Regions from separate parts of the Shewanella sp. BJSY2023SW005 genome, predicted to be linked through region 1. Evidence: predicted binding sites of a transcription regulator. Region 1 holds the regulator's gene; each other region holds the start of a gene.
The links. The regulator sigma-54, encoded in region 1, starts transcription at its own class of promoters, with help from an activator protein. The targets are predictions, from matches to a motif close to GTTGGCACGNNNNTNGNNT.
Positions count from the first base shown of each region.

Region 2: the regulator sigma-54 is predicted to act here: its motif matches at 2,303-2,321, upstream of ACMHXI_RS03440 (GSCFA domain-containing protein).
Region 3: the regulator sigma-54 is predicted to act here: its motif matches at 2,443-2,461, upstream of ACMHXI_RS21340 (nitric-oxide reductase large subunit).
Region 4: the regulator sigma-54 is predicted to act here: its motif matches at 5,555-5,573, upstream of glnK (P-II family nitrogen regulator).

Region 1 covers NZ_JBKORJ010000023.1:28,280-36,025, forward strand. Annotated here, with positions in the region: gene mgtE (magnesium transporter) at 1-471, opposite strand, end outside; gene ACMHXI_RS06285 (HPr family phosphocarrier protein) at 555-830, opposite strand; gene rapZ (RNase adapter RapZ) at 817-1,671, opposite strand; gene ptsN (PTS IIA-like nitrogen regulatory protein PtsN) at 1,668-2,111, opposite strand; gene hpf (ribosome hibernation promoting factor) at 2,114-2,401, opposite strand; gene ACMHXI_RS06305 (RNA polymerase factor sigma-54) at 2,433-3,896, opposite strand; gene lptB (LPS export ABC transporter ATP-binding protein) at 3,992-4,720, opposite strand; gene lptA (lipopolysaccharide transport periplasmic protein LptA) at 4,717-5,250, opposite strand; gene lptC (LPS export ABC transporter periplasmic protein LptC) at 5,237-5,797, opposite strand; gene kdsC (3-deoxy-manno-octulosonate-8-phosphatase KdsC) at 5,794-6,345, opposite strand; gene ACMHXI_RS06330 (KpsF/GutQ family sugar-phosphate isomerase) at 6,345-7,322, opposite strand; gene ACMHXI_RS06335 (calcium/sodium antiporter) at 7,353-7,746, opposite strand, start outside.
Region 2 covers NZ_JBKORJ010000017.1:60,201-67,946, reverse strand. Annotated here, with positions in the region: gene kdpF (K(+)-transporting ATPase subunit F) at 1-79, opposite strand, end outside; gene ACMHXI_RS03440 (GSCFA domain-containing protein) at 368-2,080, opposite strand; gene rnhB (ribonuclease HII) at 2,419-3,039, opposite strand; gene lpxB (lipid-A-disaccharide synthase) at 3,036-4,196, opposite strand; gene lpxA (acyl-ACP--UDP-N-acetylglucosamine O-acyltransferase) at 4,211-4,981, opposite strand; gene fabZ (3-hydroxyacyl-ACP dehydratase FabZ) at 4,978-5,439, opposite strand; gene lpxD (UDP-3-O-(3-hydroxymyristoyl)glucosamine N-acyltransferase) at 5,477-6,502, opposite strand; gene ACMHXI_RS03410 (OmpH family outer membrane protein) at 6,507-7,004, opposite strand; gene bamA (outer membrane protein assembly factor BamA) at 7,063-7,746, opposite strand, start outside.
Region 3 covers NZ_JBKORJ010000066.1:5,533-13,278, forward strand. Annotated here, with positions in the region: gene ACMHXI_RS21330 (LpxL/LpxP family Kdo(2)-lipid IV(A) lauroyl/palmitoleoyl acyltransferase) at 1-209, shown strand, start outside; gene ACMHXI_RS21335 (potassium/proton antiporter) at 267-1,991, opposite strand; gene ACMHXI_RS21340 (nitric-oxide reductase large subunit) at 2,506-4,779, shown strand; gene norR (nitric oxide reductase transcriptional regulator NorR) at 4,865-6,385, shown strand; gene ACMHXI_RS21350 (L,D-transpeptidase family protein) at 6,497-7,411, shown strand; gene ACMHXI_RS21355 (M14 family metallocarboxypeptidase) at 7,480-7,746, opposite strand, start outside.
Region 4 covers NZ_JBKORJ010000027.1:26,160-33,905, reverse strand. Annotated here, with positions in the region: gene ACMHXI_RS08465 (YacL family protein) at 204-578, shown strand; gene ACMHXI_RS08460 (response regulator) at 634-1,263, opposite strand; gene narQ (nitrate/nitrite two-component system sensor histidine kinase NarQ) at 1,256-2,965, opposite strand; gene nrfA (ammonia-forming nitrite reductase cytochrome c552 subunit) at 3,281-4,684, shown strand; gene ACMHXI_RS08445 (hydrolase) at 4,777-5,319, opposite strand; gene glnK (P-II family nitrogen regulator) at 5,621-5,959, shown strand; gene ACMHXI_RS08435 (ammonium transporter) at 5,970-7,220, shown strand; gene ACMHXI_RS08430 (hypothetical protein) at 7,490-7,746, shown strand, end outside.

The sequences.
Region 1 (7,746 bases):
GACATTGACGTCAGGCCTCAGGGTCACGGTATCTGTGTTCATCAGACTACCGGCGCTGTCTTCCGGATAAGAGAGCGCCTGTTCGACCCTGGCCCTGTCCTGGGCACTCATGGAGTGCAGTACCTGCTTGTAGAGGGTATCGGGAAGGCTTCGCAGCACATAGGCCAGGTCATCGGTATCCATACCCGCGGTCGCTCGCGCCAAACGCTCAGGACTCATAAGGCTGATCAGCTGGTCTTTCATATCCTCACCCAGCTCTTCGAGGATCTCGCCGCTCTGCTCCTGATCCACCAGTTGCCAGAGTACCTGACGGGTACGCGGCGGTGAAGATTCGAGAATAAAGGCGATATCCGAAGCCGTCATTCGCTGTAGCATGTCGCGCACATGCACGAACATACCACTGCTAAGAGCTTGGTTTAGTTGAGTAAGACGTTGTTCTGTCAGCTCTTGGTCGAGCGCTTCTATTGGCATGCAGTTCCCCCTGTGATGCAAAGCGAGGATATGTTACCTCAAGACTGGGGTGTTATAGAAACAAAGAGTGCAGCGCTAAGGCTTTAGCTGGCTTCGTCGAAACGGGCGTTGATCAGGGCGCAGATAGCGTCCATCGCGGGTTCGGCATCCGGGCCTTCGGCGATGAGGCGAATACTCTTGCCTTGACCTGTTTCCAGCATCAAGAGCCCAAGCACACTGGCGGCCGAGGCTTTTTTCTCGCCTTGGATCAGGGTGATATCGGCTTCGAACTCGCTGGCCAGCACCGCCAGCTTAGTGGCGGCGCGGGCATGCAGGCCCAGCTTATTGACTATGGTGACTTCCCGTTCAACCTTTGCCATTACTCAGCTCCCGGTGACGGGCCTGTACCTTGTGTTTGCTGTTGCCAAAACGCTTGGCGAGCTGCTCAGCGACATAGACAGATCTATGCTGGCCGCCGGTGCAGCCTATGGCTATGGTGAGGTAACTGCGGTTGTTGCGTTCCAGGTGCGGCAGCCAAGTTTCCAATAGATTTTCTATCTGCCAGATAAACTTGTTCACCAGTGGCTGGCGGCTGAGAAACTCCTGCACAGCTTCATCCAGCCCGGTCAGTGGCCTGAGCGCCGGCTCCCAGTGAGGGTTGGGCAGAAAGCGCACATCAAACATGAAGTCGGCTTCCTGAGGCATACCATGCTTAAAGCCGAACGACTCGAAGTTGATCACCAGCTCTTTATCGACACTGCCAAGCAGAATTTCCCGCACTGTGTCACTGAGTTCATAGATGTTCAGCGCCGAGGTGTCTATGTAGTGATCCACCAGTTTCGACATGGGTTCCAGCAGCTTGCCTTCGAGCTTGATGGCATCCTGTAGTGAGACTTTGCTCTTGGACAGGGGGTGCAGTCTGCGGGTTTCGCTGTAGCGCTTCAGCAGCACTTTATCGGAGGCGTTGAGGAAGAAGCTGGTCAGTTGGGTGTTTTCCGGCAAGGCCGCCAACTGTTGTTCCAGCACCTTTTCCTGATCCGGCATATTGCGCACATCTATGCTGATGGCGACCAGATCATTGCTGCCACGGAGGTTTTCCAACAGGCTGCCAATCATGGGCAGGGGGAGATTATCCACACAGTAGTAACCCAGGTCTTCGAGTACCCTGAGGGCAACGGATTTTCCGGAACCGGAGCGGCCTGAGACTATGGCGAGTTTCATCCTGTGATCACCTGATAGAGTTCTGTTTCGTCGCTGGATTTTCGCAACTGCTTGAGTATCGCCTTATCGCTGAGCTTTTCAGCCATGGCGGATAGGGTACTCAGGTGTTGCTGACATTGATCTGCGGGCACCAGGAGGGCGAACAGTATGTCCACCGGCTGGTTGTCTATGGCATCGAAGGCGATAGGCTCTTCGCATTTGACCAGCACGGCAATCGGCTCTGTAATGTCCGGTAGTCTGCCATGCGGAATCGCAATACCATTACCTATACCTGTGCTCCCCATCTTTTCGCGGGCCAAAAGGCTTTCAAAAATCGCTTGAGAGGAAAGGGTGGGGTACTGGGCGCTAGCGAGATCGCTAATCAGCTCCAGTACCTTTTTCTTACTGCCCGGAGTGGCACAGGTAGTGCACTCCGGCCGCAGGATGGTACTCAGTTCCATCGTTAGTGTTTTGTCAGCTTTTCTTTGTGTTTAATGACCTGACGATCCAATTTATCAATCAGAACGTCGATGGCGGCATACATGTCGGCATGTTCAGAAGTTGCATAGACTTCGCCGCCTGTGAGGTGGATCTTGGCTTCGGCTATCTGTTGCAGTTTTTGTACATTGAGCACAACGTGCACATTATTGATCTGTTCGAAATGGCGTTCAAGTTTAGAAAACTTACTTTCCACGTAGTCACGCAGTGAGTCGGTGATCTCGATATGATGTCCTGTCAGGTTGATTTGCATAGAAAGATTCCTCCAATTTCCAACTGTGGATTTATAAACTCTTACGCTGGTTCGACGGTGGTATCATCATAGCCTCGCGATACTTGGCTATGGTGCGTCTTGCAACGTTGATTCCCTGTTCTGCCAGAAGTTGCGCCATCTTGCTGTCGCTCAAAGGCTTCTTCTGGTTTTCCGCTGCCACGAGCTTCTTGATAAAAGCCCTGATCGCCGTGGAAGAGCATTCTCCGCCATCTTCGGTGCCGACATGGCTGGAGAAGAAGTACTTCAATTCAAATATTCCCCTAGGGGTATGCATATACTTTTGAGTGGTGACCCTGGAGATGGTCGATTCATGCATCTCGACCGCCTCGGCAATATCGTTGAGCACCATGGGTTTCATGGCCTCTTCACCATATTCAAAAAATCCCTGCTGGAACTGCACTATACAGTTGGCCACCTTGAGCAGGGTGTCGTTGCGGCTCTCCAGGCTCTTGATAAACCATTTGGCTTCCTGAAGATGACCACGAATAAACTGGCTGTCTGATTGACTGCGGGCGCTACGGGCCATGGCAGCATACTGCTGATTGATCCCGAGTTTGGGCATACAGTCCGGGTTGAGTTCTACTACCCAGCGGCCGTTTTTCTTCCAGACACTGACATCAGGGATCACATATTCCTCGTCCATCGGCTGCACCAGCAAGCCGGGGCGGGGATTGAGACTCTGGATAAGGTTGATGGCGTCACGCAGTTGATCTTCCTTGAGCTTGGTCTTGCGCATCAGGGTGCGGAAGTCACGGGCGGCAATGAGATCCAGATGTTCGTCAATCAACAAGCGGGCGTCGGCCAGATGTGGGGTGTCGGTGTTGAACTGTTGCAACTGGATCAGCAGGCATTCGCGCAGATCTCTGGAGGCGATGCCGACAGGGTCAAAGTGCTGGATCCGCTTGAGTACTGCCTCGACTTCATCGAGCTCAATCTCAGGGTTGCCCATGGCTTCGAGGATCTCCTCTGTGCTCTGGGTCAGATAGCCCTGCTCGTCGATGGCATCAATAATGGCGGTGGCAATGGCGTCGTCGGTATCGGAAAACGGGGTCAGGTTCTTCTGCCATTCCAGATGTTCATAGAGACCTTCGCTGGTTTCACCCTGGAAGGGCATATCATCTTCACGGCCCATGGCCGGCCCTGAGGCGCTGGCGGCGGTAAAGACTTCGTCCCAGGTGGTATCCATAGGCAGCTCATCCGGCATAGACTCATTGTTCAATGCCTCTGAGGTTTCTACCGTGGAACCATCTTCCTGCTTGGCGCTCAACTCGCCGGCGTCGTTTTCCTTGTGGTTGTCGTCGATAGCGTCATCCTGGTTGTCCTCGGCCATTTCCAACAGAGGGTTGGCTTCCAAGGCTTCCTGGATTTCCTGCTGCAGCTCAAGGGACGACAGTTGCAGCAGGCGAATAGCCTGTTGCAACTGAGGTGTCATGGTCAACTGTTGACCCAGTTTGAGCTGGAGTGACGCTTTCATTATACCGCTAATCCCTACTCGTTATTTTTCAAGGAAAAAATTCAATAATAACAAACTATAATACCCGGAATTGCCACCGGATGACATGATCCTAACTATAGCCTGAATTGTTCGCCTAAGTACACAGCACGCACTTGCTGGTTGTCCAAGATTTCAGCGGGTGTGCCCTCGGCGATCAACTGCCCATGGCTGACTATGTAGGCTCGCTCACAAACGTCGAGTGTTTCGCGAACATTGTGGTCTGTGATCAGCACCCCCAAACCGCGGGACTTAAGCTGTTCGATGATTTTCTTGATATCGATAACTGAGATGGGATCCACACCGGCGAACGGCTCATCCAGCAAAATGAACTGTGGATTGGCGGCCAATGCCCGGGCGATTTCCACCCGGCGGCGTTCGCCGCCGGAGAGGGACATCCCCAGGCTGTCACGTATGTGGGTAATATGGAATTCTTCCAGCAACTGTTCGAGTTGTTCCTCGCGCTCGTCGCTGTTGAGTTCTTTGCGGGTTTGCAGCACGGCCATGATGTTGTCATGCACCGACAGCTTGCGGAAAATACTGGCTTCCTGTGGCAGGTAGCCTATGCCTTTACGGGCTCGCAGGTGCATGGGATCCAGGGTCAGCTCGTCGTCGTCAATGAAGATACGGCCCTTGTCACTCTGTACCAGCCCAACCACCATGTAGAAGGTGGTGGTCTTGCCAGCCCCGTTGGGGCCCAGCAGCCCCACGATTTGGCCGGTATTGACCGACAGGCTGACGTCTTTGACGACGTTGCGTTTCTTGTAACTCTTTGCCAGATTCTGTGCCGTCAGGGTGCTGGTCATTGCGGCTCCTGCTGCTGTTCTTTCTTGTTGAGATCCTGATAGTTTTCCGGCTGGATAACAGTGGTTACCCTGTCTTGGCCTTTGCCGCTGCTTTCCGCTTCCAGCTGCTGCTTGTTGATGTCGTAGACTATCTTCTCGGCGGTTACTTCGCTGCCGTCTTGTTCTACTTTGGCCTGGCCCAGCAGGGTCATGATACGACTGTCTATGTTGTAGTGGATCTCTTTGGCCTTGGCACTGGCCAGACGGCCGTCTTCCAGTTTCTGGGTATAGGTAGCGGGTGAGCCCTTGGCCACCAGGATCCGCTCGCCACTCTTGTCTTCTGTGTAAGCCGTGAGTTCATCGGCCAGCAGTTTCAAACTGCCCTGGGTGACTGTGACAGGCCCGCCGTATACCACACGCTTGTTTTTGATATCGGCAAACTGATTGGCGGCGCTGATCTCCACTTTTTGCAGCAGATCTTCTTCAATGGCCACTGCCGACAGGCTTGTGATGCACAAGAGGGCACCGATAAAAAGCTTACTTGGTTTCATAGGTTCCTTTCACCTGACTGGTCAGCTTCACTTGCTGAGCATTGAGATCGGCGTACAGGCCGGATCCCTTGATATTAAAGTCTTTGCCTTCGATCAGGATCTCGCGATCTGAGGTCATGATCATGGTGTCCAGATCCAGCTCCACATAACTGGTTTTCAGGCTCTGGATCGGTTCATTGGGGCTAATGGCGTCGATGATAACATTATTTTCAAGTACAACTCGGTTACTCTTGCGATTGAGCCTGCCCTCGTTGGCAGACAGACGCCACTGTGCCTCGCCCTTGTCCGGATAGACCAGATAAACCGGTTGGTTGAAGAAGGTCTTTTCACTGGCTTCATAATGTTCCATGTGCGCTGCGGCGACCCTACTGGCGACATTGCCCTGCTCATCAAAGTTGACCGAGCGCAGGTCATCGGCGACAAAGTCAGGCCGCACCACATCCACAGGCGCCTCACTCTGTTGAGCGTTACGCTTGTTCTGCACCTGCCAGTAAAGGATAAGTGCAGTGGAGAAAAACAAAATAATGGCCAGGGTGACCCTATTCATATACTCATTCCGTGGGCATTTTCAAATTTGTCCTGACTGAGCAGGATAAGATCCGCCAGCTCCCGGAGTGCACCATGGCCGCCGGCAATCTGAGTGACCATGTGGCAGTGCTGCCTTACCCAAGGATGGCCATCGGCTACGCAAACCGCCAGCCCAACTTGCTTCATCACCGGCAAGTCGACAATGTCGTCACCTATATAGGCCACTTGTTCAGGCTCGAGGTCATAGTGATTAAGCAGCGCCTCATAGGGCTCCAGCTTGTTGTCTATGCCTTGATAAATCTTGTCTACCCCCAGGGCCGTCATGCGGTTTTCGACTATCTGGGACTTGCGGCCGGTGATCACCGCCACCTGAATGCCGCAGGACAGCAGCGAGCGCACCCCATAGCCATCGCGGGTATGGAAGGCCTTCAGCTCTTCGCCGCTGTTGCTCATATAGATGCGGCCATCGGAGAAGACACCGTCGACATCACAGATAAGCAGTTTGATTTTGGCGGCTCTTTGCCAGTTATCTTCGCTTATGGGCCCGTAAAAACCTTGATGACTCATCAGATAACCCCCGCCTTGACCATATCCAGCATATTGAGTGCTCCAATCGGCTCATTGGCGCCATTGATGACAATAAGACCGTTGATGTCATTCTCGTCCATCACCTTCAGCGCCTGCGCCGCGAGGATATTGTCACCACTGGTGATGCAATCACGGGTCATGACGTCGCTGATTTTTGTAGTACGCAGGTTGACTCCGGCGTCTATGACACGTCTCAAATCACCATCGGTGAAGATACCCACGAGTTGCTTCTGCTGATTGACCACGGCGGTCATACCCAGGCCCTTCTTGGAGATCTCATAGAGGGCGTCGGTTATACAGATATCTTCTGTGACCAGCGGCAGTTCTTCGCCTTTGTGCATTACATCACTGACCTTGAGCAGCAGCTTGCGTCCTAAAGCGCCGCCGGGATGCGACAGGGCAAAGTCATCTTTGGTAAAGCCCTTGGCTTGCAGTAGCGCGACCGCCAGGGCATCACCCATCACCAGGGTGGCCGTGGTACTGGAGGTCGGCGCCAGCCCCAAGGGGCAGGCTTCTTCTGGCACCTTGATGCACAGATGCAGTTGTGCCAGCTTGGCCATGGTGGATTCGGGCTTGCCTGTCATGGAGATCATAGGGATCCCCTGGCGCTTGATGACGGGCATCAGGGTCAGAATTTCGCTGGACTCTCCCGAGTTGGAGATAGCCAATACGATATCGTTTTCACTCAACACCCCAAGGTCGCCGTGGCTGGCTTCGCCCGGGTGAACGAAGAATGCCGGGGTGCCCGTGCTGGCGAGGGTGGCAGAAATCTTGTTGCCTATATGGCCCGATTTCCCCATCCCCATCACTATCACCTTGCCGCTGCAGTTGAGGATCAGTTCGCAGGCTTGGGCGAATTCGGGGGAATCAACAAACTGGTACAGGTTGTCCAGTGCTTGTTTCTCGATATCTATTACTCTGCGGCCCCATTGGCGCAGTTGCTTAGCTTCTGCCATAGTTGTCTCTCGTCTTTTTGCCCTTCATCGCTAGTGGGATTGAAACAGGCTGTATTGATAGCCGATGAAGCTTATCAGTAGTAAGGCACCGTGCCAGCGTTTGAGTTCACGTTGTTTGCCTGTGCTCAGCACCAGAAGTGCCAGGGCACAACTGGTGCCCAAAACCATATAAAAGTCGCGTCCGGTCGCCGCGGCATCGATTACGCCCGGGGCGATAAGGCCGGGTATTGCCAGTACCGCCAGTATGTTAAACAGATTGGAGCCGACAATATTGCCTATGGCCAGGTCGTCCTCTTTCTTGAGCACACCGGCCACACAGGCCGCCAGTTCCGGCAGGCTGGTGCCTACGGCAATGATGGTTAGACCGATAACCAGATCAGACAGTCCAAAAGACTTGGCGATGCCTACGGCACCGTCCACCATC
Region 2 (7,746 bases), on a different contig from region 1:
CTGGATGCATCAGGGCAAAAAACAGATAGCCAAATAGTCCCAAGGCCAGCAGCAAAGCGGCCCACTCCATAACAGCCATAATGAATATCTCCTGAAAAAGACTTTAATTTCAGAGTCAAAGCTTATGAAAACCGGTATAAAAACGGGGTGTAAATATCCGCAGGGTTTGTATAAAAGCTGTATAAATGAGCGGGATTGGCATTGCACTACTGCCAAGATAAACGGCATATACACTGCATAAAGGCAGTAAGCCATGACATGGCAGGTTAAGTTACAGGGACAATGTATTGCGAAGCAGCGGTTAAATCAGCGGCGAGACAAACCATGGATTGCGGGCGCCATCAATGACAGCGCCCGGGTTAAGAAGTTACAGAAGGGCGTTAATTTGTCGCGCCAGCCAATCGTAGTAAGGCGCTCCACCATGGAACCAATCATGTTGGCCATCGGCATAAACCAGCTCTGAAGCATAGACCAAAGGATCGGTTATGGTTTCGTTGAAATGACGGGCGGCGTGCAGGAACTCAACCCCCATCTGATCCCAGACATATTCCATGGCATCCATATAAGCCATCACAAATGGTGCCATTGACTTGGACTCTTCAAAATACTCAACGAACGGGGTATCTGAGATCACCACAACTCTGTGCCCCTGCTCTTTGAGCCTGAACACTATGGTCATCTGCTCCTGCATCTGTTCATTGAAGAAGTCGACATAGTCGCTGAGTTCAATATCCTTGAGTTTTTCGGCTCTGGAATTCCGCATCCATTCAATAAACATGGAAACTGTCTGATGCGTCTGTAGCCCTATATTGGTCAAGACAACTGAGTCTGCGAGTTTCTCCGATTTTACCAAAGCATCCAGGTTGGCCAGGATCGGCTGCCAGAGCTTTCTCGAATCGGCACTCTCCAGCGGTACCATGATGTCACTCTCCGGACTCAGTACAAATTTATGCTGGGCAAATCCCGAGCCATTCATCACCATGCCACCGCAGAAAGCTTGCCCCAGATGTTCAAACGCCTTGGCCAGTTTCCCCATATGGCTGTCGCCAATCAGTGTCAGGGTATCGGCCGTGACCTTGGCACCTGTGGCGGTTCTTTGCAAGGCATCTAGCAACTCTTCGTCACAATCGGCTTCAAGGTGATTGGCAACCAGGTTTTCCTCGCGGGCCAACGCCTTGGACCAGTGACGCATCACATAGCCGACCCCCTCTTTGGAAACAGTGCGCCTGTTGTCCAGAAACCGGAAATCTGCAGGCAAGGAGGTAGTGATCAACTCATAGGAGGGAAAGTAACTGGCATCGGCGACATCCTTGCAGAAACTGCCGGCGACGGCCCGTAAAACAGACTTGGAATGACCATTGGCCACCAACACATGTTCTTCAGTGGCCGTGGCTGTCAGGGGCACAGGAGACACAGTCAATATCAATTTCAGCTTTGGATTGATGCACTTGAGTTGCTGCAACAGCCGGTCGAGATCGATATAGACCTCTTCGTAATCAAAGACCTTGAGCCGGTAACAATCAGGGTCAAACTCGCCCAGTTTGACTCCAGGACAGGAGGGATAACAAACCCCATTGGGATCGATCCAGGTTTCAATCAGCCCCAGAGTGAAAATAAAGCTGCTACTTGCGGCAATATGGCGTTTGGTTTCGGCCACGACCTTGCGACGATATTCGAGCAATGCCTCCCGGGAGGAGTAGCCTTCCTTGCTTGTCGGCAGCAGTAAGTCGTAATAGCGTTGGTTTTCTTCATCAAAATAGATGCTGTACTGAGCCAGTTCCTGTTCCCCCTTGATAAACCATTGCAACAAGGCACGGGCGTTATACAGGTTGCCGAAGGCAAAACTGGATGTCACATCTGGATTTAGCTCACTGCGCAGATAAGAGTAGTTATGCTGTTCCAGCCAATTCCCTATGTGCTGGGCAAAACAGGAACCTGCCGAAGAGAGTTGTTGTTTGGTATCAATGGGGAGCCTGGGGATAAGCTCACGAAAAAGCTCAGTCTCGGGCCGAATATCCGCCACCGCTGAACGCCAAAAACGCTCCTTATGAACGGGATCATAAGGTAAAGAATGCTCCATGCTACTGCCTCCAATGCAAAATATTCCTCTACCGCCACCACGGTACAGCTGTGGTTACCCGATCCAGTGCGCGGTATAGATTAATTGCGACAGGCAACCAAAAAGAGACATTATTTAACACTTTCATAAACTTGACGTCTACATCAGCAGATCACATATTGCAGATGTGGGGCAGAAATTTACCAATTAAAAGGAGCAAGCCAAGCACGGTTTTGGGAAACAAAGCAGACGTTTTGGCAACAATGCTGGTATAGCCGTTGTGATTACGCCTTGTCAGAGCCACAAAAAAGGGCAGTCGCTGCTGCCCTTTTGGTTGCATCTTTAGGTTTCAGAACGGCTTATGAATGCTGCTCCAGCCATTCGCGTACCGGCCGGAAGCTGCGCCTGTGCTCAGGCAAGACACCGTGTTGACTCAAGGCTTCGAAATGCGCCTTGGTGGGGTAGCCCTTATGGGCAGCAAAACCATACTCAGGGTGGCGACTGTCAAGCTCGGCCATCTCCCGGTCGCGGGTGACCTTGGCTATGATAGAGGCGGCGCTGATGACAGGGATCAAGCCATCGCCCTTAACCACTGCGGCCGAAGGCAGGCCAAAATCCGGGGTCCGATTACCATCTACCAAGACTTTCTCGGGACGCACGTTCAAGCCCGCCACGGCGCGCTGCATCGCCAACATGGTGGCATGCAGTATGTTGAGCTCATCGATTTCCGCCGGGCTGGCTCGACCGACTGAGACCGCCAGCGCCTTGGCCAGGATCTCTTCATAGAGGGCATCGCGTTTCTTTTCGCTGAGCTTCTTGGAATCATTAAGGCCGCTAATTGGATTGGCGGGATCCAGGATCACCGCCGCGGTGACCACATCGCCGACCAAGGGGCCACGCCCCACTTCATCTACCCCAGCGACCAGCCCCTGGCACAAAAGCTGCGCTTCGGCTTCCGAGAGTTGCTTATAGACTGTCATCTTTCCTCGGCTTTTTTATCGAGCAAGGCCACAACCGCCTGGGCCGCCTTTTCACTGGCGTTGCAGGCCAGCAGGCTGTGCAGCTTAGTAAACTCGGCCAGCAACGGCCGGTTATCTTTATCCAGCAATTTACCCACCTCTTCGGCTATCCGCTCGGCAGTGCAATCGTCTTGGATAAGCTCCGGCACCAACTCCCTTCCGGCCAACAAATTGGGCAAAGAGAAGTGGTTTATCTGCATCATCCGCTTGGCAATACGGTAAGTGATAGGGCTGACCCGATAGCCAACCACCATGGGGCGCTTGACCAACATGGCTTCCAGCGTGGCGGTGCCCGATGCCAACAAGATGGTATCGCTGGCAGCCATCACTTCCCGAGAGCGCCCTTCCGTCATATGAATTTCCAGATCCGGCGCATAGGTTTCCAGTGCGGCAAGAAACTGCTCGCGGCGTTTTTCATTCACCAAGGGGGTAATAAACTTGAGATCCGGATAGCGCTGTTTCAGCAGCCTGGCCGCCTCCACAAAGGGTTGGGCCAACATCTTCAGCTCACCACCACGGGAACCCGGCAGGATAGCCAGATATTCGGCTTCGACTTTCAAGCCGAGTGCTTCTCTGGCAAGACGCTTGTCATTCTCCATCGGGATCTCATCGGCCAGAGTGTGACCGACGAAGGAGCAAGGCACCTGATGCTTGTCGTAGAAGGCTTTTTCAAACGGCAGCAGTGACAGCACCATGTTGGTAGCGCGGGCGATTTTGAAGATCCGCTTAGGGCGCCAGGCCCAGACCGACGGGCTGACATAATGCACCGTCTTGATCCCGTGCGCCTTGAGCTTGAGCTCCAGGCCGATATTGAAGTCCGGGGCATCTATACCGATAAAGCAATCCGGCTGCAGCGCGGTTATCTGTTTGACCAGACTCGAGCGTATCTTCAGCAATCTGGGCAGGCGGGAGAGCACCTCGGCAATTCCCATCACGGCCAACTCTTCCATGGCAAACAGCGACTCGAATCCGAGAGCTTCCATGCGGGGGCCACCGATACCGATAAAACGGGCGTCCGGATAGCGCTGTTGCAATGCTTTCATCAGGCCGGCACCTAAAATATCGCCGGAGATTTCTCCGGCGACCATTGCAAAGACTAACTTTCTATTTTGTGTCATTCGTTCTCACTGTATCAGCGAATAATTCCTCGATTCGAGGAGGTCACAAAATCAACAAATGCTTGTACCTGTGGCTCTTTTGCGGCGTCCTCAGCCATGGCGGCGACGGCCTCTTCCAGAGTCAGGCTGCTGCGATACAGGGTCTTGTAGGCCCGGCGCAGCGCTTGCTGGGTCTCTTTGGCAAAACCACGGCGCTTCATGCCTTCCATATTCAGACCACGTGGTATGGCCGCCTGGCCAGAGGCCATCACGAAAGGAGGCACGTCCTGCAGCACCAAAGAGCAACCAGCGGTAAAGGCATGGGCACCTATGTGCACAAACTGGTGCACCCCTGTCATACCGCCGAGAATAGCCCAGTCACCCACATGGCAATGACCGGCAATAGAGGCGTTATTGGCCATGATCACATTGTCGCCCACCACGCAGTCGTGGGCGATATGCACATAGGCCATAAACAGGTTATTGGAGCCGATGCGGGTCTCGCTGTTGTCCTGCACCGTACCCCGGTGAATGGTGACAGATTCACGGATGATATTGTTATCACCCATGATAAGCCGGGTAGGCTCACCGGCATATTTCTTGTCCTGGCAATCTTCACCAACGGAGGCAAACTGGAAAATCCGGTTGCCCTTGCCAATGATGCTGGGTCCCTTGATAACCACGTGGGAACTGATCCAGCAGTCATCGCCGATCTCCACATTCGCCCCTATGTAGCTCCAGGGACCGATAGTGACATTTTTACCTATCTTGGCTTCGGGGTGAACGAAAGCTAATTTATCTATCACTTGCTAATCTCTCTGCGGGCACACATGATTTCGGCTGAACACACCAGCTCACCATCCACTTTGGCCTCGCCGTAGAAAACGCCAATCCCGCGGCGTTCCTTGATCATCTTCACTTCAAAGTGCAGTTGATCACCTGGCTCAACAACCCGCTTGAAACGAGCATTGTCGATACCGGCAAAATAATACAGCACGTCCGGAGACGGCTTGTCGCTCATGGTCTTGAACGCCAACAAGCCGGTGGCCTGCGCCATGGCTTCCAGAATGAGCACGCCAGGCATAACCGGCTGCACAGGGAAGTGTCCCTGGAAGAAAGGCTCATTGATGGTGACGTTCTTGATCGCATGCAGAGTTTCACCCGGAGTAAAATCCAGTACTCTATCGATCAACAAAAATGGATATCTATGTGGCAGGTAAGCCAAAATCTCTTTGATATCCATTGTATTTAATTGATTAGACACGAACTCGTTTCCTCATGCCGCTTAACGCACAGCGGTATTAATCTTGGGGTTTAACGGTTTTTTCCAGGGTTTTGACCCGCTGGAACAGCTCGTCCAACTGACGGAAGCGAACCGTATTTTTACGCCACAGCCTGTTGGGCATGGCCACAGTGGCCGAGGAGTATACCCCAGGTTCACGAACATCGTTAGTAATGTTGGTGCTGCCAGTGACGTGCACCCCATCCGTAATGCTCAGATGACCGGAAATCGCGCAGTTGCCACCAATAATACAATGTTTACCTATAGTCACGCTGCCTGCCAGTACTGTGCAGCCGGCAATCGCAGTGTTGGCACCTATGATATCGTTGTGAGCTACCTGCACCTGGTTGTCGATTATCACGCCATCATGGATTTCAGTATGATCGATCGCGCCGCGATCTATAGTAGTACCGGCGCCAATCTCCACTCTGTCACCTATGCGCACACCGCCGGTCTGAGGGATTTTGATCCACTGACCGCGTTCGTTGGCATAACCGAAACCATCGGAGCCGATAACGGCCCCAGAGTGAACGATACAATTTTGCCCCAAATGTACATCGTGATAGACGGTGACATTGGCCCACAGGCGGCTGCCTGAGCCTATAATGACATCCTGACCAACCACTGTACCGGCACCTATCTGGACATTTTCGCCCAAAATACTGTTGGCCCCGATGACCGCATTAGCGCCAACTGCAACGCCCTCACCCAGTTTGGCACTGGGATGAATTTGCGCCGAGGGATGGATATCCTCTGCTGCAACCGGCGTGCTGTCCAGCAATTGCGCAACTCTGGCAAAGCCGACATAAGGGTCATTGAGCACCAAGGCGTTACCGGCAAAACCGTCCAACTCTTTAGGCGAGATCAATACCGCACCAGCCTGAGTCTGCTCCAGCTGGCTACGGTATTTGGTGTTGGCCAGAAAGGTGATCTGATCCGGCCGCGCCTTTTCAAGTGTCGCCACAGAGGAGACAGTCACACTGTCATCCCCACGAACTTCGGCCCCTAACAGCTGGCCAAGCTCTTTCAACGAAAAAGACTTCATCGATTTACTTGCCTTTGCTCAAGGCTTCAACCACTTTGGAGCTGATGTCGGCAGCAGGCTTAACATAAACCACGGCGCCGCGTTGCAGTACCATGTCGTACTTCTCTTTTTCAGCTATGGTGTTGATAGCCTTCTGCACTTTTACCAGCAGTTTGTTTTGCTCTTCACCCTGACGACGACGCAGATCTTCATCCAGCGCCTTACCTTTGAGCTGATAGTCAGCCTTCAGGGATTCCATTTTACGAACCAGTTCGGTCTTTTGCGCTTCGCTCATCAGCGCGGCATCACGCTGCTGCTTTTCCAGCAAACCACGGAGGTCTTCCTGCAGCTTCTGTACTTCAGCCATACGATCGCCGAATTCAGTCTTGAGTGCGTTGCTGATCTGCTCGCGTTGTGGCAGTTGTTCAAACACAGCGCCCATATCGACAACCGCCAGTTTCTCCGCTTGTGCGGCCAGGGGAGCACCCATCAACATCAGCGTCATCAGTGCGCCGTTTACCATTTTTTTCAAAGTCAGACTCCTTGTTTTTCTTCAGCAATGCTTGCCGAGTTTATGTAATTTAGAAAGTTTTGCCAATATTGAACGAGAAGATCTCGGTCTCGTCATCGTCGTATTCCTTAACAGGCCAGGCCAGGCTGAACACCATGGGGCCCATGGGTGACAGCCATTGCAGGCTAAGACCCCAGGAAGCACGGATACGGCTCGGATCACTGTAATCGGCCAACTTGGAAAACTCATCTGCCGGCAAGAAACGATAGGAGTCATAATCAAACTCCGTATCCCAGACGTTACCCGCATCGATAAAGAAGCTGGTACGTACTGAGTTGCTATAGGCCTCATCCAGGAAAGGAGTCGGCACAATCAGCTCCATACTGGCCGTGGCGATGGCGTTACCACCGATAGAGCGGCCTGAGCTGATGTAAACTTGGTTTGGATCGCCCGGCAGGCTACAGCCTTCACCATCCGGATTGGGTGAACAAGGCTCGCTGCCGCGATACAGATAGAAAGCCCTTGGGCCCACAGAGTTGGACTTGAAGCCACGCAGTGAACTGGAACCACCTGAGTAGTAGTTTTCCCAGAATGGCAGGATTTGGTCGTTTTCATTGAAACCACCGTAACCGTTGCCATACCCCAAGCGGGCACGGGTCAAGAGCACAAACTTGTGGCTGCGGGTCAGCGGCCAGTAGAAGCTGGTGTCAAAGTCGGTCTTGAAGTACTGCAGATCAGAACCTGGAACCGTGAT
Region 3 (7,746 bases), on a different contig from region 1:
TCTTTGTTGAGCGCAACGCCGACGATACGGGTTACAACATAGAGATCCAGGCGCCGCTGGATAACTTCCCCGGCGAAAATGAGGTGGAAGACGCCAAACGCGGTAACGGCATTGTCGAGCAGTTGATCAGCCGTAACCCGGCGCAGTACATGTGGCTGCACCGCAGATTCAAGACCCGCCCCAATGAGAGCGATCCCTCGCTCTATTGAGAAAGTAGCCGTAAAAATGCCGACTCAAGGTCGGCAGTTCTTCGTTCTTCGCTTTTTTCAGTCTTCAGAGGGCAATCTCAAACCAACCCGGCTGACTGTCCCTTCCTGCACCTCGGCGACTATCCAGTCCAGCCCTTGCCAGAGGAATTGATCCCCCACTACAGGGTGACTACCGAGTTGCTGTAGCAGTAAGTCGGCAACCCGCATCTGCTCATATTCGGGTTCCAGCTGCATGCCGTAAATCGGTGCCATATCGGCCAGCATCACATCCACTGAAATAAAGAAGTCACCAAAGAAGCGGGGCGCCTCGCGTTTTTCTGGCGCCTCACTGAACAGCTGACTCAGAGGCTCTAAATCGTCCTCTTGCCCCAGCACACAAAGAATGTCATCGGCCATCAGCCTGGTACTCCCCGAAGGGTGCAACAGTTCGTTATTGCGAAATACGGCGGCAATCCGGGTTCCCGCCGGCATGGCAAGACGCCTCAGAGGCTCACCGATACACCATTTGTTTTCACTGAGGCGATAGACAAATATCTCCCATTCACTGGTGGGATAAATTTCCACCCCGGCGCGGGAAATAGGTGCCGGTTTGGGTGGCAACTCCACCTTGGCCAGCTGCGCCGCCTTGGACAAGGTACTGCCCTGCAGCAGCAAGGAAACCATCACCACGAAGAAGGCCAGGTTGAAGTAAAGCTGCGCTTGTGGCAGCCCCGCCATCATGGGAAATACCGCCAGAATAATGGGCACAGCGCCGCGCAGCCCGACCCAGGAGATAAACCATCTGTCTCTGTCATGGAAACTGCGAAACGGTAGCAAACTGAGCCAAACCGCAATCGGCCGCGCCAGAAAGATCATCCCGAACGCCAGTGCCAAACCCGGTAAGGCGATATCTTTCAGATCCGATGGCGTCAGCAAGAGTCCCAGTACCAGGAACATGCCTATTTGACTGAGCCAGGTCATACCATCGAGCACATTGAGAATCGAGTGTTTGCCACGGGTCGCCTTGTTACCGAGAAATAGACCCACCAGATAAATAGACAGAATACCACTGCCTCCCAGGGCATTGGAGATGGCGAAGATCATCAGTCCGCCACTCAGCACCAAAATGGAGTAGAGGCCTTCCGGCAATTGATTGCGATTGATGACCTGCCACAACAGCCAACCGCCGCCGACACCGAGGATCCCGCCCAGGCCAAACTGTTTGATAAAGCTCAGTGCCAGATAGCTGCCCGAGAGTTCATCGCCACTGCTGCCGAGAATGGCAATCAGAGTCACGGTCAAAAACACAGCCATGGGGTCGTTACAACCGGATTCGATTTCCAGTGTCGAACCGACACGCTCATTCACGTTTTTGCCTTTAAGCAGGCTAAATACCGCCGCGGCATCGGTCGAACCGACAATGGCTCCCACCAACATGCCCTGGAGTAAGTTGAGATCGAATAACCAGGCAGCCAACAAACCTGTCAGTGTGGTGGTTAACGCCACCCCAAAAGTGGCCAATGACAAGGCCGGCCACAATGCCACCCTGAAACTGGCAACCCGGGTACGCATGCCACCATCGAGCAGAATAACCGCCAGAGCCAGGTTACTGACCAGATAAGCAACTGAATAGTCATTGAATACTATGCCGCCTGGGCCATCTTCACCGGCAAAGATACCCACAGCCAGAAATACCACCAAAATAGGAATACCGAGTCGCGAAGACAATGGGCTGAGCAGCACGCTGACTGCAATAAGCAAGGCCCCGACAAGGAAAAAGCTGTTGATGATATCTGCGTTCAAATGACCCTCCAGTTGAAAATGCGGGGAAGCTAATAAAAGAGAAACCTGGCTCTAACGAGACTCCGGAAAACACGTGGGTTACAGACGGGATTATATCATTAATTCGGGTTATTTTTCAGTAGAAACAGTTGACTTATTTTTACTTCCAGCGAAAAAGACTAGTAAAAGAAGCCAGGTAAACCCTTAAAAAATGGAAAATTTACCTAGAAAACATCAAATCTTGACCCAAAGAAACATAAACTCAAATTAATGAAAAAAACTTTATTTTTTCAAATAACTAAAGAATTTGAAATCCAAGAATTCTCGTCAAGATATCAGCTATAGCTTTCTGGCAAACAGTCAGTGTCACAATGACAACCAACAATGTTAAAAAGACACTCTAAATGCAATCAAAATGACACCATCAAAAACACACAAACAAATAATGCACTGATTAAACACAAGAATAAAAGTTGGCACGTTCGCTGCTCTATGTAGGAAAACCTATCAAATAGACTTTGTCAGAGGGATGCCAATGAGCAGACAAAAATTCACCCTGATCGCACTGTTACTTGTGTTGGTCGCTTCTTTCACTGTACTTATCAGTATCGGCAGTGAAATCTATCGGGAAAAACCACCGATTGCCGATGTCTATAGCGACAGCCAGGGCCAAGTGGTTTTCAGCGGCAAGGACATAGAACAAGGGCAGCTGGTTTGGCGCTCCATGGGCGGACATCAACTTGGCTCAGTCTGGGGCCATGGCGCCTATGTGGCTCCGGATTGGACCGCAGACTGGCTACACCGTGAGGCCGAAGCCTGGCTGGATATTCGAGCCAAGGAGACATACAACAAGCCTTTCAATAGCCTGGACAAGAGTGCTCAGGCCGCATTGGAGCAAGCTTTAAGGGACGATTTGCGCCATAACACTGTCATTACAGACGAGAGAGGTCACACCCGGGTGGTGCTTTCCGACACCCGTATCGCCGCCATGGCGCAAGTGAGTCAGCACTATCAATCCTTGTTTGGTGACGATCCCGCGCTGAATGAGCTGCGGGAAGCCTATGCGATGAAAACCAATACCATAGGATCTGCCGAGCGCCGTCAGCAGCTCAATGCCTTCCTGTTTTGGGGCGCTTGGGCCGCAGTGACCGAGCGCCCAGATGCCAATTACAGCTACACCAATAATTGGCCCTACGATCCACAACTGGGTAACACACCGACATCAGACAATATCGTCTGGTCGATTCTGAGCATAGTGACTCTGCTGGCCGGTATCGGAGCCCTGGTTTGGTATCATGCCGCCGGCAAACATGAAGCCCTGCCGGCTCCCGCCACTGAAGATCCCCTGTTCAGACACAAACCCACCCCTTCACAAAAGGCCACGGGTAAATACTTCATTACCGCTATCGGCCTATTTCTGCTGCAAATACTGCTCGGTGGCGTCACGGCGCACTATGCGGTTGAAGGCCAGGAGTTTTACGGTATTCCCTTGAGTGAGGTCCTGCCTTATTCAGTGACCCGCACCTGGCATACTCAACTGGCAGTATTCTGGATAGCGACGGCCTGGCTCGGTACCGGGCTCTATATCGCACCGGCGCTTTCCGGCCACGAGCCCAAATATCAACGCTTCGGTGTCAACCTATTGTGGGTCGCTCTGCTGGTCGTGGTGCTGGGCTCCATGGCCGGTGAATGGCTGGGGGTACAACAATACTTCTCACTGGACAACAACTTCCTCTTCGGTCACCAGGGTTATGAATACATAGATCTCGGCCGGGTGTGGCAACTGCTGCTGTTGGCCGGATTGATGATCTGGCTGGCGCTGGTGAGCCGCGCCATGTTGCCCGCCCTGAAACAGGAGTCTGAGCTAAAGCCTGTGCTCTGGGTACTCTACGCCTCCTGTGTTGCTATCGGCCTCTTCTATGGTGCCGGGCTATTTATGGGTAAACACACTAACCTTGCCATCGCCGAATACTGGCGTTGGTGGGTAGTACATCTGTGGGTTGAAGGCTTCTTTGAAACCTTTGCTACCTCGGTTATCGCCCTGATGTTTGTGCGTCTTGGCCTTATCCGTGCCCGCAGTGCCAATGGTGCGGTACTCTTCTCTACCCTGATCTTCCTGACCGGAGGCCTGATAGGCACACTGCATCACCTCTATTTCACCGGCACACCCACTTCCGTCATCGCCTGGGGCGCTATCTTCTCGGCGCTGGAAGTGGTGCCTCTGGCCCTTATCGGTTTTGAAGCGGTGGAAAGCTATCGCCTGCGCCGGGCCGCTCCCTGGATGCAACGCTATCACTGGGCCATCATGTTCTTTGTTGCCACCGCTTTCTGGAATCTGGTGGGCGCCGGTGTACTGGGCTTCCTGATCAATCCACCGATTGCCCTCTATTACATTCAAGGGCTGAATACCACGGCCACCCACGCCCACGGCGCCTTTATGGGAGTCTACGGCATGTTGGGGATAGGCCTGATGTTGTTCTGCCTGTCAGGACTTGCCGGTAAACTGCGCTGGGAAGACAAGTGGCTCAAGGGGGCATTCTGGAGCCTGAATCTGGGGCTGGCCGCCATGCTATTCCTGTCATTGCTGCCGGTGGGCATAGTGCAGTTCTTTGCCGTGCTGGATCATGGCTACTGGTTTGCCCGCTCGGCAGAGGTGATCCACAGCCCGCTGGTAGAACGCCTGGTATGGATGCGGATGTTCGGTGACATCATCTTCTCCGTCGGTGGTTTATTGCTGGGCGCCTTCCTGCTGGGATTGTTGCGACAGGCGGTCAAGGCCAAACGCTTGGCCATTGCTACCAGTCACTAGCCACTCACACTGAAAAATAATGTCAAAATGACATTCCACTGTCCCTGGGGTAGACTCACCCCAGGGATTTTATTCAGGTCAGCTTATGCCACTCAGCCATTCCGATCTCACCCGTATCGCGCTGGATATCACCTCAGGTTTGCCAAACAGCGACAGATTCAGCCGTCTGCTGGCAACGGTACGGGACAATCTCCATTGTGATGCCGCCGCTCTGCTGCGATTTCAGGGCAATCGCTTTATCCCACTGGCAATCGACGGCCTCAGGGCCGATGTACTCGGTCGCAGCTTCAACATCACAGAGCACCCGAGACTGGAGGCCATCGCCCGCGCCGGCGATCTGGTGCGCTTTCCGGCAGACAGCCAATTGCCGGATCCCTACGATGGCCTGATAGCCGCCCACACAGATAAGCTCAAGGTGCATGCCTGTATCGGCCTGCCGCTGCTGGACAAGGAACAACTGATAGGCGCCTTGACCATAGATGGTCTGGACCCTTGCCAGTTCGATGATTTCAGCGATGAAGAGTTGCGAAGCCTGAGCGCCATCGCCGCCGCCTCCCTCGGCAATGCCCTGCTGCTGGATAAGTTGGAAAGCCTGTCGCTACAGAGCCAGAGTCAACCATTGCCGGAAACCGGCCACAGTGAACTTCTGGGGGAAAGCCCGCAGATGTTGGCGCTGAAGCGGGAAATTGCCGTGGTCGCTCCCAGCGACCTGAACGTGTTGATCCTCGGTGAAACCGGCACGGGTAAGGAGCTAGTTGCCAAGGCAGTACACGCCGCCTCGCCCAGAGGCAACAAGGCTCTGGTGTACCTCAACTGCGCCGCCCTGCCCGAGTCGGTCGCCGAGAGTGAACTCTTCGGTCATGTCAAAGGCGCCTTTACCGGCGCCATCAGCAATCGCGCCGGTAAGTTTGAATTGGCCGACAAGGGGACTTTGTTTCTCGACGAGATAGGCGAACTCAGCCTGCCGCTGCAGGCCAAGTTACTCAGGGTGCTGCAATACGGCGATCTGCAACGGGTTGGCGAAGATAGAAGCCTGACAGTAGATGTGCGGGTTATCGCCGCCACCAATAAGGATCTCAAAACCGAGGTGGTTGAAGGCCGCTTTCGCGCCGATCTCTACCACAGGCTGAGTGTTTTCCCGCTACTTGTACCGCCACTGAGAGAAAGGGGCCGCGACATACTGCTGCTTGCCGGGCATTTTCTTGAACGTTGCCGCAGCAAGCTGGGGCTGGAACGCCTGAGTCTGTCCGCCGAATCGGAAGCCTGGCTGCTGGCCAACGACTGGCCCGGCAACGTCAGGGAACTGGAACACCTGTTGCACCGCGCCAGCGTGTTGGCGCGCGCCGCCAGTGACCATAACCAATGCCAGTTGCAACTGGGTGAGTTGCAGTCAAAGAGCCCCTCTCCAAGTGCGCTGCCGCGCCAGTTGGACACAACAGTGCCTGCAGAAGTCATCACGCTCAAGCAAGCCACAGCGGAGTTCCAAAGACAGCTGCTGCGCAGTGTGCTGGAGCGGCATCAATACAACTGGGCCGCCAGTGCCCGCGAGTTGGGCGTCGACCCTGGCAACCTGCATCGACTGGCGAAACGCCTGCAACTGAAATAGTTTTTTTGCCGCAATCTGTTGAAATCTGCGCCGGAAAAGGTAAGGATGCCTGCTCGACTCTGATGCCTGAAACCATGGCGACTGACAGCGTTTAATGAAGAATAATATCCTATGACAAGAATTCCCCGCCTCGCCCTGTTACTGGGCCTGTTGCTTCCCGCCTGCCTGTCGCAGGCCGTTGAATATCCTCTGCCGCCAGAGGGCAGCAGTATCGTCGGTGACAACCAGTATTATGTGGTGCCCGATGACAAGCGCACACTTGAGAGTGTTGCCGACGAATATCAACTTGGGCTGACCAACATGACCGAGGCCAACCCAGGGGTCGACCCTTTTCTTCCCAAGCCCCGCAGCACATTGCTGATCCCTCACAAGCTGATCCTGCCGGATGCCCCCCGTAAGGGGATAGTGATCAACGTGGCCGAAATGCGCCTCTACTACTATCCCAAAGACAGCAATACGGTACAGGTCTTACCCATAGGCATAGGCCAGATAGGTCGGGATACCCCGGAAAACTGGGTGACCAAGGTTTATCGCAAACGCGCCAACCCCACCTGGACCCCAACGGCCAGGATCCGCAAGGAATATGCCGCCAACGGTATCACCCTGCCCAAGGTCTGGCCCGCAGGCCCGGATAACCCCATGGGCTTGTATGCACTTTATATCGGTAACCTGTATGCCATTCACGGCACCAATGCCAGCTTCGGTATAGGCCTGCGTGTCAGCCAGGGGTGTGTCCGCCTGCGTAATCAGGATATCGAGCATCTGTTCAATACTGTGCCCAACGGCACCCGGGTACAGTTTGTCAATCAGCCGATAAAGGCCAGCCTGGAGCCGGATGGCGGTCGCTATCTGGAAGTGCATCAGCCGCTGTCGCGCACCGAGGCCGAGTTTGAATCCACCGCACCTGTGGTATTGAAGATGACCCCGGCCATCAGCCGCTTTATCGCCCATGCCGACACCGACTCCACCGTGCTCAAACGCCTGTTGGATGACAGAAGCGGTATTCCTACCCGCCTCAATCCCTGAAAGCCTTTCAAAAGCAAGACCCCAGCCTAGGCTGGGGTCTTAGTTTTGAGCGGTATCGCTTTTGGCTGTTACCCCTTGATGGGAGCCAACTGCTGCTGCACAAAGGCGTGCATCACGGCGCTGTTGGCCAGAATTCGCTGATCCAGATTCTGGGTTGCCGGCGTTTCACTGCAAACACCCACCTTGGCACCGGTGCGAACCAGCCAGGCCTCGAACGAAGTATCAAAGTGGTTGAAGATGACCCCGTCTTGCACCGGACAGCCATCGATATCGCCATCGGCGGCAATATCAAAGAAACGCCCCAGAGTATCACGCAGCTGCAAACTGAACTGGCC
Region 4 (7,746 bases), on a different contig from region 1:
ACACCAACTTGTCTCGCCGTAGCATCACTATGCCATCGCCAATCTGGCTTGAACCCCAATGGTTGACACAGTTCTGAGCAAGTCAAACTTCTATAGGGAATGATATTACGATAGAAAGTAAAGCCCAGGCATAACTATGGGCAATCCCCTGGGCTCTGGGTTAAAATTAGGATAGGTTTGATTACAGCAAAAGAAGTGGCACCATGGAATACGAATTTCGGCGCAATTCACTGACGGGAACCGCAATGGCCCGCTTCAGTATGGAGCATCATGTACTGGGGCAATGGTTCTCTGAAGAGTTGGCGGATAACGCCGAGATCTGCACTCAGGTCAAACAGGCATTGGCGGATTTACAGTCAGGGCGCATTCGCGAATGGCAGTTGATTGGCCGGGATCTGACGCTGCAACTGGATCAGGAGCAGGTGCGGGTTTACGCCAATGTGCTCGAATTCGGTGAGAGTCAGGAGTTGGATGAGTCCCTCTCTCTTTATGATGCCGAGTCAGAAGCCTGGTGCGGCCTGGAAGACTTTCAGGATGTGCTTGAGAGTTGGTGTGACTTTCTGCACCAGAGCCGCTGAACAAGCGGCATTGGCAGCAATGAGAAGGGACGCAGTGGCGTCCCTTTTTCGTGGCTTAACGGTTGAGATAACGCACCGCCATTTCGGTGCGGGACTTGGCATTGGCCTTGCGAAGCAGGTTTTTGACATGCACCTTGACCGTGCCTTCGCTGATATGCAGTTCTTCGGAGATCACCCTGTTGCTCTGGCCTTCAGCCAGATGCTGCAGTATCTGCAACTCTCTCGGTGTCAGGCTATCGAGCCAGGCTTCCTCGTCGGCGGCATTTTTCAATTCAAACAGATAGTCTTCCACTTCGGCGCTGATCACTCGGTGGCCGGACATGGCTTCTTTCAGCTGCCCAAGCAGCAGATCGGGTTCGGTATCCTTGAGCAGGTAACCATCGGCGCCGGCTCGCAGCAAACGGATAACATCCTGTTTGGCATCGGAAACCGTCAGGATAACGATTCTGGAGGTGACTCCCTCCTGACGCAGGGCGTTCAGAGTATCGAGACCCGTCATGCCTTTCATATTCAGATCCAGCAGGATAATGTCCGGTTCGTTTTCGGCGGTAGCCGCCAAGGCGTCGAGCCCGGTACCGGCTTCACCGAAGAGACTAAAGTCAGGATCGGATGCCAGTAACTGACAGATACCGCGACGCAGTAAGGGATGGTCATCGACTACCAGAACTGAATAAGGTTTACCCATGATGTGGCTCCTGCTGAGGTGGGAAAGTCAGGACAACACTGGTGCCTCCCGACGCATTGCTGGAAAATTCAACCATACCCGAGAGGCGGCTGGCTCGCTCGTGCATTATCCCTATGCCGAAATGTTGATCCCTTTCCTTGATATGCGCCAGGCCTATGCCGTTGTCTTCGACACTGATAACCACCATGTTATCAGAGTTCTTTTCGCAGCTGATACAAATACGACTCGCATTTGCATGTTTAATGGCATTGAGGGTGGCTTCTCGGGTGAGCTGCAGAATATGAATATGTTGGTGCGCCGCCAGTAACTGTGGCGGCAGGCGATAGCTGAGTTCCAGCTCCGTGTCTGTTTGGCTGCGCAGTTGCTCCAGCATGGCCTCGAGGGCGTTGCGCAGATTGGGTTCTTTAACAGTCAGGCGGAAGGTAGACAGCAGTTCTCTGAGCTGGGCGTAGGCTGTGGTCACCCCTTCATTGAGTTCTTCGAGCTGTTGGGTCACCGCCGGGCTTTTGCAGCTCTGGTCGAGGCCTTTACGCAGCAAACTTATCTGGATTTTCAGGAAGGACAGCAGTTGCCCAAGAGAATCGTGTAGCTCCCTGGCGATAACCGCCCGCTCTTCCAGCAGGGCCAGCTGTTGGCGTTGTTCGGAGGCGTTGTGAATCACTATCGAGCGAGCCAGCATGATGGCGAAGTTTTCAAACAGGGGCACATTGATATCGTGCTCGCCTATCACTTCCAGAAAGCCGAGTTCCTGTTGTTCAAACTTGAGCGGAAACTGCATGGTCTGTCCGGATTGCGGCCAGATATCCTCGTCGGTGGCGATCACCTCCATGGCATCTTCATCCTGCTGAATAATCAGCCGCAGATGTTGCAGGTGCTCATACTCCTTGAGTTGCAGCAGCGACTGCCGCATCACCTCGAAATTGAGTTTGCCCGAATGCAGCAACACCAGATTGTCATAAAGAAATTTGAGCTCACGGTTGGCACGGGTCAACGCCAGGGTCTTCTCCTTCACCTGAGTTTCCAGGTTGCCGTAGAGAGTTGCCAGCTCCTGAGCCGTACTGTCGAGGGCATCGGAAAGAGCGCTGAGCTCAATATATTCCGTCTTCGGCATTTCGACGGCAAAGTTACCCTTGGAAATAGTGTTGGCCGATTCCATCATCTGTTGCAGCGGCACCACCACCTTGCGTTTGGTAAAGCGCACGGCGATAAAGGCAATCAGCAGCATCAACCCCAAGCCCACTATCTGGCTGACGGCCAGCAATCTTAGTTTGAAGGCGGCGTGGTGCTCCATCTCCAATACCAGCAAATCTATGGTATCGACAAAGTCTTTCAGCGAGGAGGCATAGTTGCGCGAGTCTTCCTGCTCTATGTAGTACTTCATGACCTTCCACTTGCTGATCACCAGTTGGTATTGCTGCCCGAGCCTGGCCGGCGATGACCAGTCCATAGAGCGTACCAAGGCATCTGAGTAGAGGGTGTTTTCAAATTCGCGAATTTTTTGCAGCGCTTCTTCACTGCCGGAGTTGGCATAAAACATCAGCCGGTAGCTCTGCATTCGCAGGGAGCCGGAAGCGTTGATCGCCCTGGCATCTCCCAGGCTGTAAGACAGATTGATAATGGCAAAAGTGGCCAGACCGCTTGAGAGCAGGATAAGGGTCAGCATTAAGCCTAAAATGGTAGAGGTCAAACTGCCTCGTTTCATGAAATATTCACTCACTTTTGCTAAGATTTCCTCAGTCCCTGCAGCATTACTCTCGATTATCGGAAAGAAAACGCGCCGATAAGATTGTCGAGAATAAAAAAGGACTTGGGTCTCAGAGTTCTACATTAGCCAGCGCTTGAATACATTAACAAGAGTACAAAAATGTGAACAACATCGCCTTCACATTTTGATCTGGCGCAAACTTCGCTCCGGATACCCCCTAAGAGGTATATTTTTGGCGTATTCAAGCGGCTACTTTTGACTTTGGAGATGTCGTGGTTATTGCAAATAACGATAAAGTAACACGGAGATGAGATGGTGAAAAAATTAAGCCAAAAATCCTTTGCACTCAGTGCATTGGTCGCGGCAAGCGTAATGGCTGCCGGTGCGTTTGCGAGTGACAAGACCGAGCCTCGCAACGAAGTCTACAAAGACAAGTTCAAAAATCAATATGCCAGTTGGCATGACACTGCAAAGAGTTCTGAAATTGTTGACGTATTGGCAGAAGATCCCAACCTGGTGATCCTGTGGGCCGGTTATGGTTTCGCCAAGGACTACAATGCTCCTCGTGGCCACATTTATGCCGTGACCGATGTGCGCAACACCCTGCGTACCGGTGCGCCAAAGAGTGCCGAAGATGGTCCAATGCCAATGGCTTGCTGGAGCTGTAAGAGCCCGGATGTACCTCGCCTGATTGAAGAGCAGGGTGAAGATGGTTACTTCACCGGCAAGTGGGCCAAAGGTGGCCCTGAAGTGGTTAACGCCATAGGTTGTGGCGATTGTCACGAGAAAGGTTCGCCCAAGCTGCGTTTGGGCCGTCCTTTTGCCGAGCGCGCCATGGAGACCCTGGGTACGCCATTTGATAAGGCTTCCCGCAAAGACAAGCAATCCATGGTTTGTGGCCAGTGTCACGTAGAATACTACTTTGAGAAAGTGGAAGGCCGTAAGGGCTTTGTTAAGTTCCCATGGGATCAAGGCACTACAGTGGAATCCATGGAAGCTTACTACGATGCCATCGAGTTTGCCGACTGGACTCACGCTCTGTCCAAGACTCCTATGCTGAAGGCACAGCACCCAGGTTATGAAACCTGGCAGCTGGGGGTTCACGGTAAGAACAACGTGACCTGTGTTGACTGTCACATGCCGAAAGTAACCAACGACAAGGGTCGTAAGTTCACCGATCACAAAGTGGGTAATCCGTTCGACCGCTTCGAAGAAACCTGTGCTCAGTGCCACACTCAGAGCAAAGAGTTTATGGAGAACCTGACTGCCGAGCGTAAAGCCAAAGTTAAAGAGCTGAAGCTGAAGGCTGAAGATCAAATCGTCAAGGCACACTTCGAAGCTGCTGCCGCCTGGAAAGCCGGTGCGACCGAAGCCGAGATGAAGCCAATCCTGACTGATATCCGTCATGCTCAATGGCGCTGGGATTATGCTATCGCCTCTCACGGTGTCGCGGCTCACGCTCCTGATGAAGCGCTGCGGGTACTGGGTACTGCGGTTGACAAGGCTGCCAATGCCCGGGTGAAACTGGCGCAGCTGCTGGCCAAGAAAGGTATCACAGAGCCTGTCGCTCTGCCTGATATCTCCACCAAGGCCAAGGCTCAGGCTGCTCTGGGTATGGACATGAAGAAGATGGTTTCCGACAAGGAAGACTTCAAGAAAAATGTTCTGCCTAAGTGGGATGCTGAAGCCAAGAAGCGTGAAGCAACCTACAAGTAACAGTCGTTAACATAACAAAATGAAAAATCCCCGCACCGCGGGGATTTTTTATCTTACAAGCCAGCAGTGGTAGCCAGTGAGTGATTACAGGCTTATTTGATCAGCTTAAGCAGAGCCTTAAAGCGTTCACCTTCTGCCTGATGTTGCAGTTCAAACAGTAAAGATTCGCTGTTGTTGAGCCTGGCTCCCTGCTGCTTCATCATCTCTATTCCCAAGCGTTTGTTGCTTTCACTGCGGGAGCTGACGGCATCGGCTATCAAGTGCACATAGAAACCCTGCTCGATAAGATCACCACAGGTTTGATAGACACAGACATGGGTCTCTATCCCGGCCAGCAGTACCTGTTTGCGGCCCGTGCTCAACAGTGCCTCACGGAACGCCGGGCAGTGCCAGCCACTGAAGTGATGCTTGGCAATCGGCGAAGTGGTCTTGGATAGCAGGGCAGCCAGCGACTCTGTCGTAGGGCCGAGCTTCTGTGGCAACTGTTCCAGCCAGAGCACTGGGATATCAAACAAGGCCGTGCCTTCTATCAGCATGGCCAGTTGTTGATGCAGCTGTTCACTCTTGTCCATTATCTGCGCCAGTTTGCCCTGAACATCCACTATGACCAGCACACATTCTTCCGCTTTTAACATCTTGTTCTCCTTTAGGTTGGTCTTAGGACAGGTGCAAACGAGTCCTTCTTTCTCTCCAGTCAACGACAGGACATTCAGTTAACGTCAGTACAGGGCTTAAGCCAATAGGCCTTAGGTCGTAGATGATTGCGCTTTTTTTGTGCGCATAAGCCTTACTTGCACTTAATTGGTGCATATCTGCAGCTCTTAACCTGGCCCGTAAAAGCTAACTCTTTATAAAACAAAAAATTAACATTTTGGCCTGATGCTTGAATTGCTTTTGGCATAACACCAATACAGCAAGGCGATTCTGGAGGTCTGGATGAAATTAGTCAGCGCAATCATTAAGCCGTTCAAGCTTGATGATGTCCGCGAAGCGATTGCGGGCATAGGCATTGAGGGGATGACGGTCACCGAAGTAAAAGGTTTTGGCCGACAAAAGGGGCATACAGAGCTCTATCGGGGAGCCGAGTATCAGGTGGACTTTCTGCCCAAGGTTAAGCTCGAGATTGCCACCAAGGCGGAGAATCTTGAGCACCTGCTGGAGGTCATCACCAACGCCGCCCATACCGGCAAGATAGGTGACGGCAAGATCTTTGTGACAGATCTGGAACAGGTTATCCGTATTCGTACGGGCGAAACAGACACAGAAGCGCTGTAAGGGGGAGAAGATGGAAGAACTGAGCAAATTGGGTACTACGGTCACAGAGCTGCGTTTTGCGCTGGACACCTTTTACTTTCTGATCTCCGGCGCGCTGGTGATGTGGATGGCGGCGGGTTTCGCCATGCTGGAGGCTGGGTTGGTGCGTTCCAAAAACACTACAGAGATACTCACCAAAAACATCTGTCTCTATTCAATCGCCTGTATCACCTACCTGATAGTGGGTTACAACATCATGTATGTGGACAATGGCGAGGGCGGCTGGCTGCCGAGCATCAGCACCTTGATAGGATCTCAAGCTGCTGACGCCGACCATGCGCTGGAGTCTGATTTCTTCTTCCAGGTGGTATTTGTGGCTACAGCCATGTCGATTGTTTCCGGCGCCGTGGCCGAGCGCATGCGCCTGTGGGCTTTCCTGGCATTCAGCCTGGTAATGACGGCAGTCATCTATCCGGTGGAAGGTTACTGGACCTGGGGCGGTGGTTTCCTTTCCGAAGCCGGCTTTGTCGACTTTGCCGGTAGCGGCATAGTGCATATGGCCGGTGCGGCCGCGGCCTTGGCCGGCGTCTTGCTGCTGGGGGCCCGTAAAGGTAAATATGGCGCCAATGGCCAGGTTAACCCTATCCCGGGATCCAACCTGCCGCTGGCAACCCTGGGGACTTTTATCCTCTGGATGGGTTGGTTCGGTTTCAACGGTGGTTCTCAGTTACTGGTCTCTGATGCCGAGAATGCCAGCGCCGTGGCCAAAGTCTTCGTCAACACCAATTCGGCGGCGGCCTTCGGCGCGGTATCTGCACTGATCGTCTGTAAGATGGTGTGGGGCAAGGCCGACTTGACCATGATACTCAATGGTACTTTGGCTGGTTTGGTGGCTATCACGGCCGATCCATTGTCGCCCTCTCTGCCTATGGCGGGTGTGATAGGCCTGGTAGCCGGCGGTTTGGTGGTGTTCTCCATCGTGGGCTTTGACCGCATCAAGGTAGATGATCCTGTCGGGGCTATCTCGGTGCACGGGGTCGCCGGTTTCTTCGGTTTGATGATGGTGCCTCTGTCCAATGCCGATGCCAGTGTGACAGGGCAACTGTTTGGCGCTGCGGTGATCTCTGCCTGGGTGTTCCTGGCGTCATTGCTGGTGTGGGGCGCCTTGAAAGTGACCATGGGGATCCGGGTGACCGAAGAGGAAGAATACAACGGTATGGACGCGTCGGATTGCGGTATCGATGCCTATCCTGAGTTTGTGACTGTCAAGAGCGCCAATTGATAAGCCAAGAACGCCAGTTGAAAGGCCAGGCACGCCAGCTGATAAGCCATGAGTGTTCTTGAGAGACCAGGCAAGCTTCCTTTATCTTTAAGCCATCTCTTGTGAGGTGGCTTTTGGTTAGAGCTGGCTTTGGGGTTACCGGCCTTGTTGTTACCTGGCTTGGGGGGAGTCGGCCAGGAAAAGCGCATTTTGCGGCTATGGCGCTTGATGACAGACGCTCTTGGGGGCAGACTGAAAGCAGAAACAGCCTGGAGCCTAAGGGGATGGCGATGAAGACTCTCAGTGTAATGAAGCTGACCGGTACTTTTCTCTGCACTTTGTGCAGCACCTTGCTGTGGCTTGGCAATGCCGAGGCAGGTCAAGTGGTGGTTCGTGATGCCAGTGAGCCCTTCGATGCCTTTGCCGTCAGGGATGAATTACTGCGTCAGCATGAGTGGCAGGAACTACTGCGCTCGCAGCAGCAACTGGAGATCCTCCGCAGCCTGCCTGCCATATGTGTTCCTTACATGCGCCCCTATCGCTACTT